DNA from 4 places in the Streptomyces sp. A18 genome. Region 3 is predicted to be linked to each of the others. Evidence: riboswitches for the same ligand, from Rfam matches in the RefSeq annotation. Region 3 holds a riboswitch; each other region holds the start of a gene.
The links. Region 3 has a riboswitch for cobalamin ahead of cobN (cobaltochelatase subunit CobN). Riboswitches for the same ligand answer to the same signal wherever they lie in the genome.
Positions count from the first base shown of each region.

Region 1: another riboswitch for cobalamin. It lies ahead of AC5P1C_RS30985 (ribonucleoside-diphosphate reductase subunit alpha); the one in region 3 lies ahead of cobN (cobaltochelatase subunit CobN).
Region 2: another riboswitch for cobalamin. It lies ahead of AC5P1C_RS06200 (ABC transporter substrate-binding protein); the one in region 3 lies ahead of cobN (cobaltochelatase subunit CobN).
Region 4: another riboswitch for cobalamin. It lies ahead of metE (5-methyltetrahydropteroyltriglutamate--homocysteine S-methyltransferase); the one in region 3 lies ahead of cobN (cobaltochelatase subunit CobN).

Region 1 is NZ_JBWLKL010000027.1:24,226-28,100, reverse strand. It holds gene mctP (monocarboxylate uptake permease MctP) at 1-1,130, shown strand, start outside; gene AC5P1C_RS30990 (hypothetical protein) at 1,199-1,930, opposite strand; cobalamin riboswitch at 2,031-2,154, shown strand; gene AC5P1C_RS30985 (ribonucleoside-diphosphate reductase subunit alpha) at 2,292-3,875, shown strand, end outside.
Region 2 is NZ_JBWLKL010000003.1:118,430-122,304, forward strand. It holds gene AC5P1C_RS06195 (FecCD family ABC transporter permease) at 1-962, opposite strand, end outside; gene AC5P1C_RS06200 (ABC transporter substrate-binding protein) at 959-2,011, opposite strand; cobalamin riboswitch at 2,078-2,263, opposite strand; gene AC5P1C_RS06205 (VOC family protein) at 2,271-2,726, opposite strand; gene AC5P1C_RS06210 (AraC family transcriptional regulator) at 2,732-3,598, opposite strand; gene AC5P1C_RS06215 (HAD family hydrolase) at 3,794-3,875, shown strand, end outside.
Region 3 is NZ_JBWLKL010000013.1:29,109-32,983, forward strand. It holds gene cobN (cobaltochelatase subunit CobN) at 1-1,566, opposite strand, end outside; cobalamin riboswitch at 1,636-1,787, opposite strand; gene cobG (precorrin-3B synthase) at 1,836-3,143, shown strand; gene AC5P1C_RS21540 (precorrin-8X methylmutase) at 3,215-3,841, shown strand; gene AC5P1C_RS21545 (precorrin-2 C(20)-methyltransferase) at 3,838-3,875, shown strand, end outside.
Region 4 is NZ_JBWLKL010000024.1:103,310-107,184, reverse strand. It holds gene AC5P1C_RS29655 (energy-coupling factor ABC transporter permease) at 1-764, opposite strand, end outside; cobalamin riboswitch at 795-992, opposite strand; cobalamin riboswitch at 1,216-1,431, shown strand; gene metE (5-methyltetrahydropteroyltriglutamate--homocysteine S-methyltransferase) at 1,595-3,875, shown strand, end outside.

The DNA.
Region 1 (3,875 bases), on a different contig from region 3:
TCATCAAGGACCTGCCGCTCCTGATCGCGTTCGCGGTGCTCGCCGCGTACACGTACTCGTCGGGTCTGCGTGCCCCCGCGCTGATCGCGTTCGTGAAGGACGGCCTGATCTACCTCGTCATCGCCGTCGCGATCATCTACATCCCGATCAAGCTCGGCGGCTTCGACGAGATCTTCCAGGCGGCGAACGACAAGTTCTCGTCGGCGAACGAGGCGGCGGGCAAGCCCGTCGCGGGCCTCGCGCCGGGCCACGCGGGGCAGTGGACCTACGCCACGCTCGCCCTCGGCTCCGCGCTCGCGCTGTTCATGTACCCGCACTCGATCACGGCGACCCTCTCCTCCAAGAGCCGCAACGTGATCCGCCGCAACACCACGATCCTGCCGCTCTATTCGCTGATGCTGGGCCTGCTCGCGCTGCTCGGCTTCATGGCGATCGCGGCCGGGGTGAAGGTCGAGAACGGTCAGCTGGCGATTCCGCAGTTGTTCGAGACGATGTTCCCCGACTGGTTCACCGGCGTCGCGTTCGCGGCGATCGGCATCGGAGCGCTCGTGCCGGCCGCCATCATGTCGATCGCGGCGGCGAACCTCTTCACCAGGAACATCTACAAGGACTTCATCAGGCCGGACGCGACACCGGCGCAGGAGACCAAGGTCTCCAAGCTGGTCTCCCTGCTCGTGAAGGTCGGCGCGCTCGCGTTCGTCCTCACCATGGACAAGACGGTCGCGATCAACTTCCAGCTCCTGGGCGGCATCTGGATCCTGCAGACCATGCCCGCGCTCGTCGGCGGCCTGTTCACGCGGTGGTTCCACCGCTGGGCGCTGCTCGCGGGCTGGGCGGTCGGCATGATCTACGGCACGGTCGCCGCGTATGGCGTCGCGTCGCCGACGCAGAAGCACTTCGGCGGCTCGTCCGAAGAGATCCCCGGCATCGGCGAGATCGGCTACATCGGCCTCACGGCGTTCGTCCTGAACGTGGTGGTCACCGTGGTCGCGACCTTCGTCCTGCGCGCCATGAAGGCCCCTGACGGCATCGACGAGACCTCTCCCGGCGACTACACCGCGGACGCGGGCGACCCGGGTGTCGTGGAGGAGCTGCCGCCGGCCACGGCGGGGGCGCCGGGCGGGCACTGACTCTTCCCCGTACACAACGTGAGCGCGGGCCGCCGGAGGAATCCGACGGCCCGCGCTCACGTGCAGCCTCACGTGGCCTTGTAGAGCTCCGTCCGGACCCGCGCCGCGGCCTTGGCCGCAGAGGAGATCGCCAGGTCCTTGTCGGTGCCCGCGTCCACCATCACGAGCACACCGCCGACCCGCACCTCGGCCTGGTAATGCGGCGTGCCGTCGTACTCGTCGCCGCCCGTGGTCCGCGTGGTCTCCAGGAGGGCGTCGTCGCCGAGGTCCGGCAGCTTTTCGGCGACGTGGTGCTCCTCGACGGGGGCCGCCTCGGTGTCGACGGTGACGCGGGGGCACGCCTCGTTGAGCTGCCGACGGAGTTCGATGTGGCGCTCGGCGCGCTCGGAGGGCATCGAGACCAGGCGCTGGAAGACGTAGGGATCACCCTCGGAGACGGCCCCCGGATCCGGCCGCAGCGTCCGCTCGGCGCTGGCGCCCCGCATACGCCGCAGCTCCCCGCGCTCCTTCTCACCGGCCGGGCAGCCGCTCCAATCCCCGCCCCCGTAGCCCTGGTCGAAGAGACCCGTCGAGGTCTCCGAAGCCGTGGCCTTCTTCCCTGCGGCCGTGGGCAAGAGCAGCGCCGCCTTCAACTCGGCGTCCGTGAAGAGCCGGCGGGGATCGGCGTCACCGTCGACGCCGGCCGCCGCAGTCGGCTCCGGGGGCCGCGCAGGCTTCGTCTCCGCCTTCTCGCCGGCGTCCCCACATCCGGTGAGCAGCATCAGCAACCCCACGGCACAGCCCGCGCCAAGACCTCGCACGCCGTCTCCCCCTGTTCGACGTTCAGTTCGGCCGCCACCCTAGGGGACACACGCGCCGACACAAGATATGGGGCTGCCGCCCAGAGCCAGCACAAGATGTATGCTCGTGCTCGCTGTCGCCGCAGGGGAATCCGGTGCAAGTCCGGAACTGTCCCGCAACGGTGTATGAGTACGCATTTGTCGTGCTCGCAAGTCCGATGACCTGTCGACAGCGTGCCCGTTCCGACCGGTCCGGGTGCCAACGACGTCCGGGCCTCGTGGAATGGGCTGGTGGACGCGGAGCGCAGCCCTGCCCTGGGCGCGCCCCCGTGTGTCACTCGCCCCTCCCCAAGGCTCAGAGCCGAGCGAGGGAGTGCTCCACGTGACCATCGCGCCAGCCGAACCTGCGTCAGCGCAGACCACCGACGAGTCGCAGACCGCCGACGGCCCAGGCACCGCGCTGCTGCGTACCCTGACCGAACTCACCGCCGATCTCCCCGACGCCGACCCGGGCCGGGTCGCCGCCGCCGCGCTGCGCGGCCGTTCGGCGCGGGCCGATGTGGCGGAGCTGCGGGAGCTTGCGACCGAGGCGGCCGCCGGGCTCATCTCCGAGGACCCGACCTACTCGCAGCTCGCGGCCAGGCTCCTGAGCCTCAGCATCCGTGACGAGGCCGCGTCGCAGGGCGTGCGCTCCTTCTCCGACTCGGTCGCCGTGGGCCACCGCGAGGGCCTGATCGCGGACCGCACCGCCGCGTTCGTCGCCGACCATGCCGAGCACCTGGACGGTCTCGTCGAGGCGGCCCTGTCGGACGGCGCCGACTTCCGCTTCGGATACTTCGGCCTGCGCACCCTGCACAGCCGCTATCTCCTTCGCCATCCGATCACCCGGCACGTCATCGAGACCCCGCAGCACTTCATGCTGCGCGTCGCGAGCGGCCTCGCCGAGGACGGCTCCCCGCGCTCGGTGGACGAAGTCGCCGCCCTGTACCGCCTGATGAGCCGCCTGGACTACCTGCCGTCCTCGCCGACGCTCTTCAACTCGGGCACCCGCCACCCGCAGATGTCCTCCTGCTACCTCCTCGACTCCCCGCTGGACGAGCTGGACTCCATCTACGACCGCTACCACCAGGTCGCGCGCCTCTCCAAGCACGCGGGCGGCATCGGCCTCTCGTACTCCCGCATCCGCGCCCGCGGTTCGCTGATCCGCGGCACGAACGGCCATTCCAACGGCATCGTGCCGTTCCTGAAGACCCTGGACGCCTCCGTCGCCGCCGTGAACCAGGGCGGCCGCCGCAAGGGCGCCGCCGCGGTCTACCTGGAGACCTGGCACGCCGACATCGAGGAGTTCCTGGAGCTGCGCGACAACACGGGCGAGGACCAGCGGCGCACGCACAACCTCAACCTCGCGCACTGGATCCCGGACGAGTTCATGCGCCGGGTCGCCGCGAGCGAGGACTGGTCACTGTTCTCGCCGGCCGACGTGCCCGAGCTCGTCGACCTGTGGGGCGAGGAGTTCGACGCCGCCTACCGCAAGGCCGAGGCGGACGGGCTCGCCCGCAAGACCATCCCCGCCCGTGACCTCTACGGCCGCATGATGCGCACCCTCGCGCAGACCGGCAACGGCTGGATGACGTTCAAGGACGCCGCCAACCGCACCGCCAACCAGACGGCGGAGCCCGGCCACACGGTGCACTCGTCCAACCTCTGCACGGAGATCCTGGAGGTGACGGACGACGGGGAGACGGCCGTCTGCAACCTGGGTTCGGTGAATCTCGGCGCCTTCGTGGACACCGCCGCGGGCGACATCGACTGGGAGCGGCTCGACGAGACCGTCCGTACCGCCGTCACGTTCCTCGACCGTGTGGTCGACATCAACTTCTACCCGACCGAGCAGGCCGGGCGCTCGAACGCCCGGTGGCGCCCGGTGGGCCTGGGCGCGATGGGTCTGCAGGACGTCTTCTTCCAG
Region 2 (3,875 bases), on a different contig from region 3:
GGGACCTCCTGCGGATCGAGGACCGTACGGGCCAGCGTGTCCACCCACACCAGGAACACCGCGCCCGCGATCGCCGTGACCGGGAGCAGGCGCGCGTGCCCGGAGCCGACCAGGGCGCGGGCCGCGTGCGGCAGGACCAGGCCGACGAAGCCGATGGCGCCCGCGCTGCTGACCAGGGCCGCCGTCAGGAGGGCCGTGACGGAGAGCAGGATCAGGCGGGTGCGGGCGACGTGGACGCCCAGGGTCGCCGCCGCGTCCTGGCCGAAGACGAACGCGTCCAGGGTGCGGGCGTGCGCCAGGCAGATCGCGAGGGCCACGAAGAGCACCGCCCCGCACAGCCAGACGTCCGTCCAGCCCACCCCGCTCAACGAGCCGAGCAGCCAGAACAGGACACCGCGCGTCGTCTCCGCGTCGCCCGCCGTGAGGATCACGAACGACGTGAGCGCGGAGAAGAGCTGCATCGCCGCCACCCCGGACAGCACCACTCTGTCGGTGCTCCCGCCCAGGGTGTGGCTGAGCAGCAGGACGAGGGCGAAGGAGACGACGGCTCCGACGAAGGCGCCCGCCGAGACCGACACCACTCCCCCGCCGACCCCCAGGACGACGATCGCGACCGCGCCCGTGGAAGCCCCCGAGGAGACCCCGAGCACGAAGGGGTCGGCCAGCGGGTTGCGCAGGAGGGACTGCAGGACCGTCCCGCAGACCGCCAGGCCAGCGCCGCAGACCGCCGCGAGGAGCGTGCGCGGCATCCGCAGGTTCCAGACGATGCCGTCCCGGATGGGCGTCAGCGTCGCCTCGCCCCAGCCGAGGTGGGCAGCCACCGCCGACCACACGTCCGGTACGGAGATGTCCGCCGGGCCGATCGTGACGGCCACCGCCACGGAGAGCGCGAGGGCGGCGAGGCCCGCCGTGCAGAGCAGGATGTTCCGTACGCCGACCGGGCCCCGGAGGGCTCCTTTCACTTGGCGAGCCCGAACTCGCGCAGCGCGTCGGCGACTTGCTCCACGCCGTCCACCGTGCGGATCGACGGGTTCATGGCCTGGCCGCTCAGGAGCACGTACCGCTTCTTCTTCACGGCGGTCAGGTTCTTGGTGGCCGGGTTGGACTCCAGGAACTCGATCTTCTTCTTCGCGCTCTCCGCCGTCTGCGACTTGCGGGTGAGGTCGCCGATGACCAGGGCGTCCGGGTCGCGGTCGGCCACCGTCTCCCAGTTGATCTGGGGCCACTCCTCGCGGGTGTCGTCGAAGACGTTCTTCGCGCCGAGCTCGCGGGTGATGATGCCCGGCGCTCCGCAGCAGCCCGCGATGTAGGGCGCGTCGGAGTTGGCGAACCAGTAGAGGAGCGTCGCGTCGGAGGCGTCAGTGTTCTTGATGGTCTTCGTGGCCTTCGCCACCCGGCCCTTGAGATCCGCGATCAGGCGTTCGCCGCGCTTCTCGACCCCGAAGGCCTTGGCCAGGTCCCGCACCTCGCCGTACACCGTGTCCATGGTCAGCGTCTTGTCGCGGCGGCCGTCACCGTCGCCGCTGTTGTCCTTGCCCGCGCAGTCGGAGGGCGAGACATAGGCGGGTACGCCGAGTTCGGCGAACTTGGCGCGGTCTGCGACGCCGCCCTTGCTGACCGTCGCCAGGAAGGAGGCGGTGACGAAGTCCGGCTCCTGGGCCAGGACCTTCTCGAAGGAGGGGTAGCTGTCGGCGAGCCGCTCGACCTGGGCGTTGTCCTTCTCAAGACCCTTGAGCACCGGGTCCGTCCAGGTGCCGGTGCCGGCCATGCGGTCCGCGAGGCCGAGGGAGAGCAGGATCTCCGTGGAGCCCTGGTCGAGGGAGACCGCCCGCTGCGGCGGCGCCTTGATCTTCGCCTTCTTGCCGCAGGAGGTCAGGGTCAGCGGATAGCCGTCGGCCTTCTTGTCCGTGGTGGTGGCCGACGAGCCGGAGCCGCCGCAGGAGGTCAGTGTGACGGAGAGAGCGATGCCGAGGAGGACGGGTATACGTACACGACGGGCGGTGGAGGACACACGATCCCTTGAGTCTCACGGCTCATACGCGGAGCCTGGCCTGCTTCGTCACCTCCGCCGCTCGGTGCGCGGGCGAAGGCGCCAGCAGGTCTTCGGACTCGGGGATCGGCCGGACGGGGCGCCTTCCCGGGCGTCCGTGGACGCCCAGTGGCCTTGGCCCCGCCCGTTCCCCCTCACCGCTGCGCGTCAGTTCCGGATTCGCACCGGATTCCCTGGCCCTGGTGTGGGTTGACTGGCGCTCGCAAGCTATCACGCGAGGTCAGGACGGCTGCTCGGGCCTGGGTGCGCCGCGGTAGGTGCCGAAGGACCACTTGTTGCCCTCGGGGTCGGCGATGGCGAACTCCCGGCTGCCGTACGGCTTGTCCTCGATCTCACGGATGATCTCGGCCCCCGCGGCCCTGAGCCGCTCGTAGAGCTCGTCCACCCGGTCGGTGACGACGTACGTGCCGAAGGTGCCCGGTTTCAGGCACCAGTCCCCGGCCCCGTCGTCGTACGAACCGAGCATGATCGCTCCGCCCTCGGGCCAGTCGAGTTCGGCGTGGGCCACGCTGCCACCGTCCTCGTAGACGACGGTGCGCAGGAAGCCGACGGTGCCCACCAGGAAGTCGATCAGGGCGGGGGCGTCGTTCGCCTGGAGGGTCGGCCAGACGCTGGGGGCGCGCTCGCCGGAGGCGGTCTCGGGCTGCTTCTGCTTCTGCTTCTCGGTGGTGTCCATGGCTCCTACTCTTCGCCCCGGCCGTAGCTCCCGGCTTGGATATTCCGGCACTCTTCGGCCAGCCAGCCGCTGGGGCTGATGCCGGTGTACTGCTGGAAGTCCCGGACCAGGTGGGAGTGGTCGTAGAAGCCGCAGTCGGCGGCGATGCGGGCCAGGTCCGGGGCCGCGCCCGCCGCGACGGGGCGCACGACGGCGTTGCGTGCGCGCTCGAAGCGCATCAGGCGGCCGGCCTGCTTGGGGCTCAGGCCCGTCTCGGCGCGGAAGAGCGTGGTGAGGCGGCGTTCGCTGAGCGCGACGTGCCGGGAGAGGCCGCGCAGGGTGCCGACGCCCCGGTGTCTGGCCAGCCAGGCCCAGGCCTCGGCGACCTCCGGGCGTACGGGGTCCCCGCCGTCCGCGTCGGCCGCGCGCTGCCTCAAGTAGCCGGACAGGGAGGCAAACCGCTCCTCCCAGCCGACCTGCTCGCACAGCAACTCCCGTACGTCGGCGGCGCGGCGCCCCAGCACATCCGCGCCGGACGTCACCAGGTCGCCCGCAAGCTCCGAGGCCGGTACGCCGAACAGGGCGCGGGCGGCGAGCGGGTGCACGGCGAGCTGGATGCCCGCCTCGTGCTCGGGCCTGACGACGTACGCCGGGTGCTGGTGCAGGCCGCCCAGGACGATGTCCGTGCGGTCGGCGTCGGGGCCGCCCGCCTGCTCGGGGCTTGCGCCGCTGACGACGGGGCCGTCCAGCGAGAAGATCAGCGTCAGGTACGGGGACGGCAGGCCGCGGTGCAGACCGGGGTGCTCGCCCGCCGTGCGGTAGCCGACGGCGGACACCACCATGCCGTCGAGCCGCGGAGCGGCCCGCACGAACTCACGGGAGACGGTCTCCATGCCTTCCAGTATGCGATGGGCGGGGCCCGGAGGCGGGCCCGTACACCTGTTGGGCGTCCGATGCGCCTACCCGCGCGCGGGCGTCCCATGCCCGCCGCTTCCGGTGATGTCGATCATGGGAATCCGCGGTCCGACCTCATACGATGACCCGCCGCTCCGGACGGGGCGCAGACCGCTCTCAGGGGGCACAGAACCATGGCAGTAAAGGCAAAGGGCAAGCTGGCCGTACTCGGCACGGCGGGCGCGCTCACCGCGGCCGTCCTCGCGGGGACGGCGC
Region 3 (3,875 bases):
CTTGCCGAGGTGGATCATCGCGTCGGCGCCGAAACCGTTGTCGTCGGCGGAGGCCGCGATCCAGCGGTAGGCGGCCAAGTAGTGGTGCGAGGGCGGCAGATCGGGGTCGTGGTAGATCGCGATCGGGTTCTCGCCGAAGCCGCGCGGCGGCTGGATGAGGATGAGCAGGTTGCCGCGGCGCAGGGCGGCCAGGACGATGTCGCCCTCCGGGTTGCTCGACCGGTCCACGAACATCTCACCGGGGGCGGGGCCCCAGTGCTGCTCCACGGACTCGCGCAGCTCGGCGGGGAGCGTGGCGTACCAGCGGCGGTAGTCGGCCGCCGGGATGCGCACGGGGTTGCGGGCCAGCTGCTCCTCGGTGAGCCACTCCTGGTCGTGGCCGCCCGCCTCGATCAGCGCGTAGATCAGCTCGTCGCCGTCACCGGAGGCGAGGCCGGGCACCTCGTCCGTGCCGAAGTCGTATCCCTCGGCCTGGAGTCGGCGCAGCAGGGCGACGGCGCTTGCGGGGGTGTCGAGGCCGACCGCGTTGCCGATCCGCGAGTGCTTGGTCGGGTACGCGGACAGGACGAGCGCGATGCGCTTGTCGGCGGCCGGGATGTGGCGCAGCCGCGCGTGCCGGACCGCGATGCCGGCCACGCGCGCGGCGCGCTCGGCGTCGGCGACGTACGCGGGCAGACCGTCCTCGTCGATCTCCTTGAACGAGAACGGCACGGTGATCAGACGGCCGTCGAACTCGGGCACGGCGATCTGGCTGGCGGCGTCCAGCGGCGATACGCCCTCGTCGTTGTCCTCCCAGTCGGTGCGCGAGCTGGTGAGGCAGAGCGCCTGGAGGATGGGGACGTCGAGGCCGCTGAGGGCTCCGGCGTCCCAGGACTCGTCGTCGCCGCCCGCGGATGCTTCGGCGGGCCGGGTGCCGCCTGCCGCGAGGACCGTGGTCACGATCGCGTCGGCGGCGCGCAGTTCGTCGATGAGTTCGGGCTCGGGGGTACGCAGCGAGGCGACGTACAGCGGCAGCGGGCGGGCGCCCGCGTCCTCCATCGCGCCGCACAGGGCCTCGATGAAGGCGGTGTTGCCGCTCATGTGGTGGGCGCGGTAGTAGAGCACCGCGACGGTCGGCCCCTCGACCTGGCGTGCGGTGCGCTCCAGCGGGCCCCACGAGGGTGCCGGGGCGGGCGGCTCGAAGCCGTGGCCGGTGAGCAGGACGGTGTCCGAGAGGAACCGGGCCAGCTGCTCCAGGTTGTCGGGGCCGCCGTGCGCCAGGTAGGCGTGGGCCTCGGCGGCGATACCGATGGGGACGGTCGACGCGGCCATCAGCTGGGCGTCGGGGGCCTGTTCGCCGGTGAGGACGACCACGGGGCGCCCGGTGGCGATGACTTGGTCGAGGCCGTCCTGCCAGGCGCGTACGCCGCCGAGGAGACGCACGACCACCAGGTCGGCACCGTCCAGGAGCTGCGGAAGGTCATCGAGCGGGAGCCGGGAGGGGTTCGCGTAGCGGTAGGCCACCGGACCGCCGGCGGCGCGGGCGCTGAGCAGATCGGTGTCGGACGTCGACAGGAGCAGGATCATGCGGCGTCGGGCCTTCCTCGGGGTGTCCACGCCCCGGGTGGTGTCGATGGCGTCTCCCCTGCTCGAGCGGACGAGAGCTCGGGGAAGGGAGTTCCTGGCTCACCCGGCAGGTGCACCGGGCTCACAGTGGCGGGACCGCGCCGGAATCACACCGGGCTTCCTCCCCTTGTCGCCGTCTGTGGCGACGACGGGCCGGCTGGCCCGTCACCAGGAATACTAAGGGCCGATCAACTGCCGGGGGGCAGGCGGACCTGCTGCGATGGGTCGGTATGCTCGCCGCCATGCCCCCATCGGTCCCCTCGCCAGCACTCTCGGGAGACGAGTCTGCCCGCGGCCGCGGCGACGCCTGCCCCGGGACGCTGCGGCTGCACCGGGCCGACGACGGGGCCTTGGCCCGCGTCCGCATCCCGGGTGGCCTGCTGACAGCGGGGCAGGCGGACGTGCTGCGGGACCTGGCGGAGCGGCTGGGAGACGGGGAGTTGCATCTCACATCGCGCGGCAACGTGCAGTTGCGCGGACTGCCTTGGGACTGCGGGAGCGAACTGGCTTCTCTGCTGGGCACATCGGGACTTCTGCCGTCCGAACGCCACGAGCGGGTGCGTAATGTGGTGGCCTCTCCGCTCTCGGGTCTCGACGGCCTCGGAGAGCAGGACGTCCGCCCGTGGCTGACCGCGCTGGACGAGCTGCTGTGCGCCGGCGACCGGGCCGCCGATCTGTCCGGCAGGTTCCTGTTCGCCCTCGACGACGGCCGTGGCGATGTGGCGGCCCTCGGCGGTGATGTGACCCTGACGGCGCGGGGCGAGGACGAAGCACTGCTGCGGATCGGCCCCGCGCACGACGCCGTCCTGATCTGCGCCGAGCGGGCACCGCGCGCCGCCCTCATCGCGGCCGAGACCTTCCTGGAGCAAGCGCCCGACGCGGGTGCCTGGCGGGTGACGGATCTGCCGGACGGCGTCGGCCCCCTCTTCGACGCGGTAGTGAGCCGCCTGCGCCAGGCCGGGCTCCGCGCCACCACCACCACCGAACCGCTCCCCCGGGATGCGGGCGGGCCCACCCTCGGCATCGTGCCCGGCCCGCACGACACGGCCGCGCTCTCCCTCGGCCTGCCCCTCGGCTCCGTCAGCGCGCCCCAGTGGCAGACCCTGACGGACGCCGCACGCCACCGAGGTGGCGGCGAACTGCGGCTGACCCCCTGGCGGGGAGTCGTCCTGCCGGGAGTCGAGCGGTCAGCGGCCGGACGGCTCCTGGAGGAGCTCGGGGCCGCCGGTCTCATCACCGGGCCCCAATCGCCGTGGACCGGCGTGGGCGCCTGTATCGGCAGGCCCGGCTGCGCGAAGGCGCTGGACGACGTACGCGCGACGGCGACAGCCGCGGTGGGCCCCGTCGGGGCGCTGCCCGTGTACTGGTCCGGGTGCGAACGCCGGTGCGGACATCCGCACGGGGAGTGGATCGACGTGGTCGCCACTCCCGACGGGCACCAGATCTCCCGCGTACGCGGCGAGAAACGGGACACGCCGGCGACCATCCCCGGCAGCTCGGGCGCACTGGCCGCCGCCGTGGCCGCGGCCCGCGACTGACCACACATGAACACATGATCAACCCCGCAAGACCCGACTGTCCCCTGCCCTATCAAGAGAGCGAACGCACTGTGCACCAGTACGAGAAGGACGGACCGGCGATCTACCGCCAGTCCTTCGCCACGATCCGCGCGGAGGCGGATCTGGCGGGCCTGCCCGCCGACGTGAGCCAGGTCGCGGTCCGTATGATCCACGCCTGCGGCATGGTCGACCTCGTACGCGACCTCGCTTTCACCCCGGACGTGGTGGCCCGTGCCCGCGAGGCCCTGCGCGCGGGCGCGCCCATCCTGTGCGACGTGGCCATGGTCGCCAGCGGCGTCACCCGCAAGCGGCTGCCCGCGGACAACGACGTCGTGTGCACCCTGTCCGACCCGGCGGTGCCCGGTCTCGCGGCCGAGCTCGGCACCACCCGCAGCGCCGCTGCCCTGGAACTGTGGCGCGACCGGATGGAGGGCGCGGTCATAGCCGTCGGCAACGCGCCCACTGCCCTGTTCCGCCTGCTCGAAATGATCGAGGAGGGCGCACCGCGCCCCGCCGCCGTCATCGGTGTGCCCGTCGGCTTCGTCGGCGCCATGGAGTCCAAGGACGCCCTGGCCGCGCATCCGTCCGGCCTTGAACACATGATCGTGCGGGGCCGTCGGGGCGGAAGCGCCATCGCGGCCGCCGCGCTCAACGCGATCGCCAGCGAGGAAGAATGAGCGTGAGCGAGCACAAGACGGGTCAGCTGTACGG
Region 4 (3,875 bases), on a different contig from region 3:
CCCGTCTCCGTCGTCTTCGTCGTGTCCGCCGTCTTCGCCGTCTTCGCGTTCGTCGTGTCCGCCGTCTCCGCCGTCTCCACCGCCTTCGTGGCCGACCGCTTGCCCTGCAGCAGGACGCCGAGCCGCGTCAGCTCACCCTTGCTGGACTGCACGAGCAGCCGCATCACCAGGACGGTGAGCAGCCCCTCGCTGACGGCCAGGGGGATCTGCGTGACGGCGAAGATGCCGCCGAACTTGCCGAGCGCGCCCATGAACCCGCTGCTCGGGTCGGGGAAGGCCATGGCCAGCTGGACGCTGGTGACGCAGTACGTGGACAGGTCCGCGACGAACGCGCCGAAGAACACGGCGACCATGAGCGGCGCGCCGTACCGCTTCAGGAGGCGGTAGACGGCGTATCCGGCCCAGGGCCCGACGATCGCCATGGAGAACACGTTGGCGCCCAGCGTGGTGAGCCCGCCGTGGGCGAGCAGCAGGGCCTGGAAGAGCAGGGTGATGGTGCCGAGCACCGCCATGATCGGCGGCCGGAACAGGATGGCGCCGAGCCCCGTTCCCGTCGGGTGCGAGCAACTGCCCGTCACGGAAGGGATCTTCAGCGCGGAGAGGACAAACGTGAAGGCACCGGAGGCGCCGAGAAGCAGGGTGCTCTCGGGGTGCTCCTTGACCTCACGGGTCAGGGAGCGGACTCCGTGGACGACGAATGGCGCGGACGCTACGCCCCAGGCGATCGCGTGCGCCGGCGGGAGGAAACCCTCGGCTATGTGCATGGCTCAGCAGACCCTCTCCAGCACCTCGTGGATGGACAACGCGCCTTGGCCGGTCTCCTGGCTGACGGGTCGTACCGACCGAACTCCGCCTTCCCGGATGCGTGAGCACCCAGTGGCTGCCGCGAGGGCTGGAGCCGGACTTCCCGATCACAGTGGCGAGGGCCGCACCGGCATCACACCGGATTTCCCGTTCACCAAGGCGTGGTGACCCTAGTGCGCAATCGAGTTGCCTGACAACTTGTGGAGCCACCCCACCTGTGGCACGCGCGGGCGCACCCGAACACGGGCGTGCGCCCCTGGTCAGGGCGCGTCTCAGGAGTGTGTGATCTGGTCCGTGGTCGCGAACACCGCGTGACAGAGGCGGCGTCCCGCGGCTGCTGCGGACGGGGCCGTGTCCCACCTCACGGTCCGGGATGTGATCAGTACTGCCCAAGAGGCCGACCAGCCCCTTAGCCTGACCGGTGCAGCTGGTTCGCCCTGTCCGCCAGACAGGAGCGTCGTAAGAGGGAACCCGGTGGGAATCCGGGACTGCCCCGCAGCGGTGAGTGGGAACGACCGCCGTCATGAGCACTGGATCCGAGCGGATCCGGGAAGCGACGGCCAGTAGGAGCCTGTTTCGGCAGGTGTGCCCGCGAGTCCGAAGACCTGCCCGTTGCCTGTACGTGACCCCTCACGTGCGGACATCCCGGTGACCTCGTGGGCGGGTCGGCGTACAGATCAGGTGGGGCACCGCGCCGCAGGCGCGCGTTCGGTCCGCCCGGTTCGTCATCCCTTCGCGTCCGTGTCCCGTCCCCGGGATCCTCAGGAGTCATCTCGCGAAGGAGATTTCCGTGACACCGAAGTCCGCAGCCGCGGCAGCACGAGCCACCGTCTACGGCTACCCCCGCCAGGGCCCCGACCGGGAACTGAAGAAGGCCGTCGAGGGGTACTGGAAGGGCCGCGTCACCGCCCACGCCCTCCGGGACACCGCGGCGCAACTGCGCCGGGCCACCTGGCAGCATCTGGCCGCCTCCGGCATCCATGAAGTGCCGACCGGTGACTTCTCGTACTACGACCATGTCCTGGACACCAGCGTCATGGTCGGCGCGGTCCCGCAGCGGCACCGCGAGGCCGTCGACACCGACATGCTCGACGGCTACTTCGCCATGGCGCGCGGTACCAAGGACGTGGCGCCCCTTGAGATGACCAAGTGGTTCGACACGAACTACCACTACCTCGTGCCGGAGCTCGGCCCCGACACCGTCTTCACCGCCGACTCCGCCAAGCAGGTCGCCGAGCTGAAGGAGGCCATCGCTCTCGGCCTCGCGGCCCGCCCGGTCCTCGTCGGTCCGGTCACCTACCTGCTGCTCGCCAAGCCCGCGCCCGGCGTTGCCGTCGACTTCGAGCCACTCACGCTCCTGGACCGACTCCTGCCGGTGTACGCCGAGGTCCTGGGCGACCTGCGCGCCGCCGGTGCCGAGTGGGTGCAGCTCGACGAGCCCGCCCTGGTGCAGGACCGCAGCCCGGCCGAACTCAACGCCGCCGCCCGTGCCTACCGCTACCTCGGCACCCTCACCGACCGTCCGAAGCTGCTCGTCGGCTCCTACTTCGGCAGGCTCGGCGAGGCACTTCCGGTGCTCGCCAAGGCGCCGGTCGACGGTCTCGCCCTGGACTTCACCGAGGCCGCGGCCAGCCAGCTGGAGGATCTCGCCGCCGTCGGCGGGCTGCCCGGCAAGCGTCTTGTTGCGGGCGTCGTGAACGGCCGCAACATCTGGATCAACGACCTGGAGAAGTCTCTCTCCACGCTGGGCACGCTCCTGGGTCTCGCCGACCGGGTCGACGTCTCCGCGTCCTGCTCCCTGCTGCACGTCCCGCTGGACTCCACCGTCGAGCGCGACATCGACCCGCAGATCGCGCGCTGGCTGGCCTTCGCCCACCAGAAGACCGCCGAGATCTCCACACTGGCCCGCGGCCTGGCCCAGGGTGCGGGCGCCATCGCGGCCGAACTCTCCGCCAACCGTGCTGACTTGGCGTCCCGCTCGGGCTCGGCCCTCACCCACGACCCGGCCGTACGCTCGCACGTCGCCTCCGTCACGGGCTCGGATGCCCGCCGCACGCACGCCTACCCGGAGCGCGCGGCGGCCCAGCGGACCCGCCTCGGCCTGCCCCAACTGCCCACGACCACCATCGGCTCCTTCCCCCAGACCACCGAACTGCGCACGGCACGGGCCGACTTGCGAGCGGGCCGCATCGACACGTCCGGCTACGAGGAGCGCATCAAGAGCGAGATCCGCGAAGTCCTCGCCTTCCAGGAGGAGGCGGGCATCGACGTCCTGGTGCACGGCGAGCCCGAGCGCAACGACATGGTGCAGTACTTCGCCGAGCAGCTCACCGGCTACCTCGCCACGCAGCACGGCTGGGTCCAGTCGTACGGCACCCGCTATGTGCGCCCGCCGGTGCTGGCCGGTGACATCTCGCGGCCCGAGCCGATGACGGTGCGCTGGACCTCGTACGCCAACTCGCTCACCGACCGCCCCGTCAAGGGCATGCTCACCGGCCCGGTCACCATGCTCGCCTGGTCCTTCGTCCGCGACGACCAGCCCCTCGGTGACACGGCGCGGCAGGTGGCCCTCGCCCTGCGGGACGAGGTCAACGACCTCGAGGAGGCGGGCACTTCGGTCATCCAGGTCGACGAGCCCGCCCTGCGCGAGACGCTGCCGCTGCGCGCGGCGGAGCACCCCGCGTACCTGGACTGGGCGACGGAGTCCTTCCGCCTCACGACCAGCGGCGTGCGCCCGGACACCCAGATCCACACACACATGTGCTACGCGGAGTTCGGCGACATCGTCCAGGCCATCGACGACCTCGACGCCGACGTCATCAGCCTGGAGGCCGCCCGCTCGCACATGCAGGTGGCGCGCGAACTGGCCGAGCACGGCTACCCGCGCGAGGCGGGTCCCGGCGTCTACGACATCCACTCCCCGCGCGTACCGAGCACGGAGGAGGCAGCGGCCCTGCTGCGCAAAGGACTGGAAGCCATCCCCGCCGAACGGCTGTGGGTGAACCCCGACTGCGGCCTCAAGACCCGCGGCTGGCCCGAGACACGGGCCGGCCTGGAGAACCTGGTCGCGG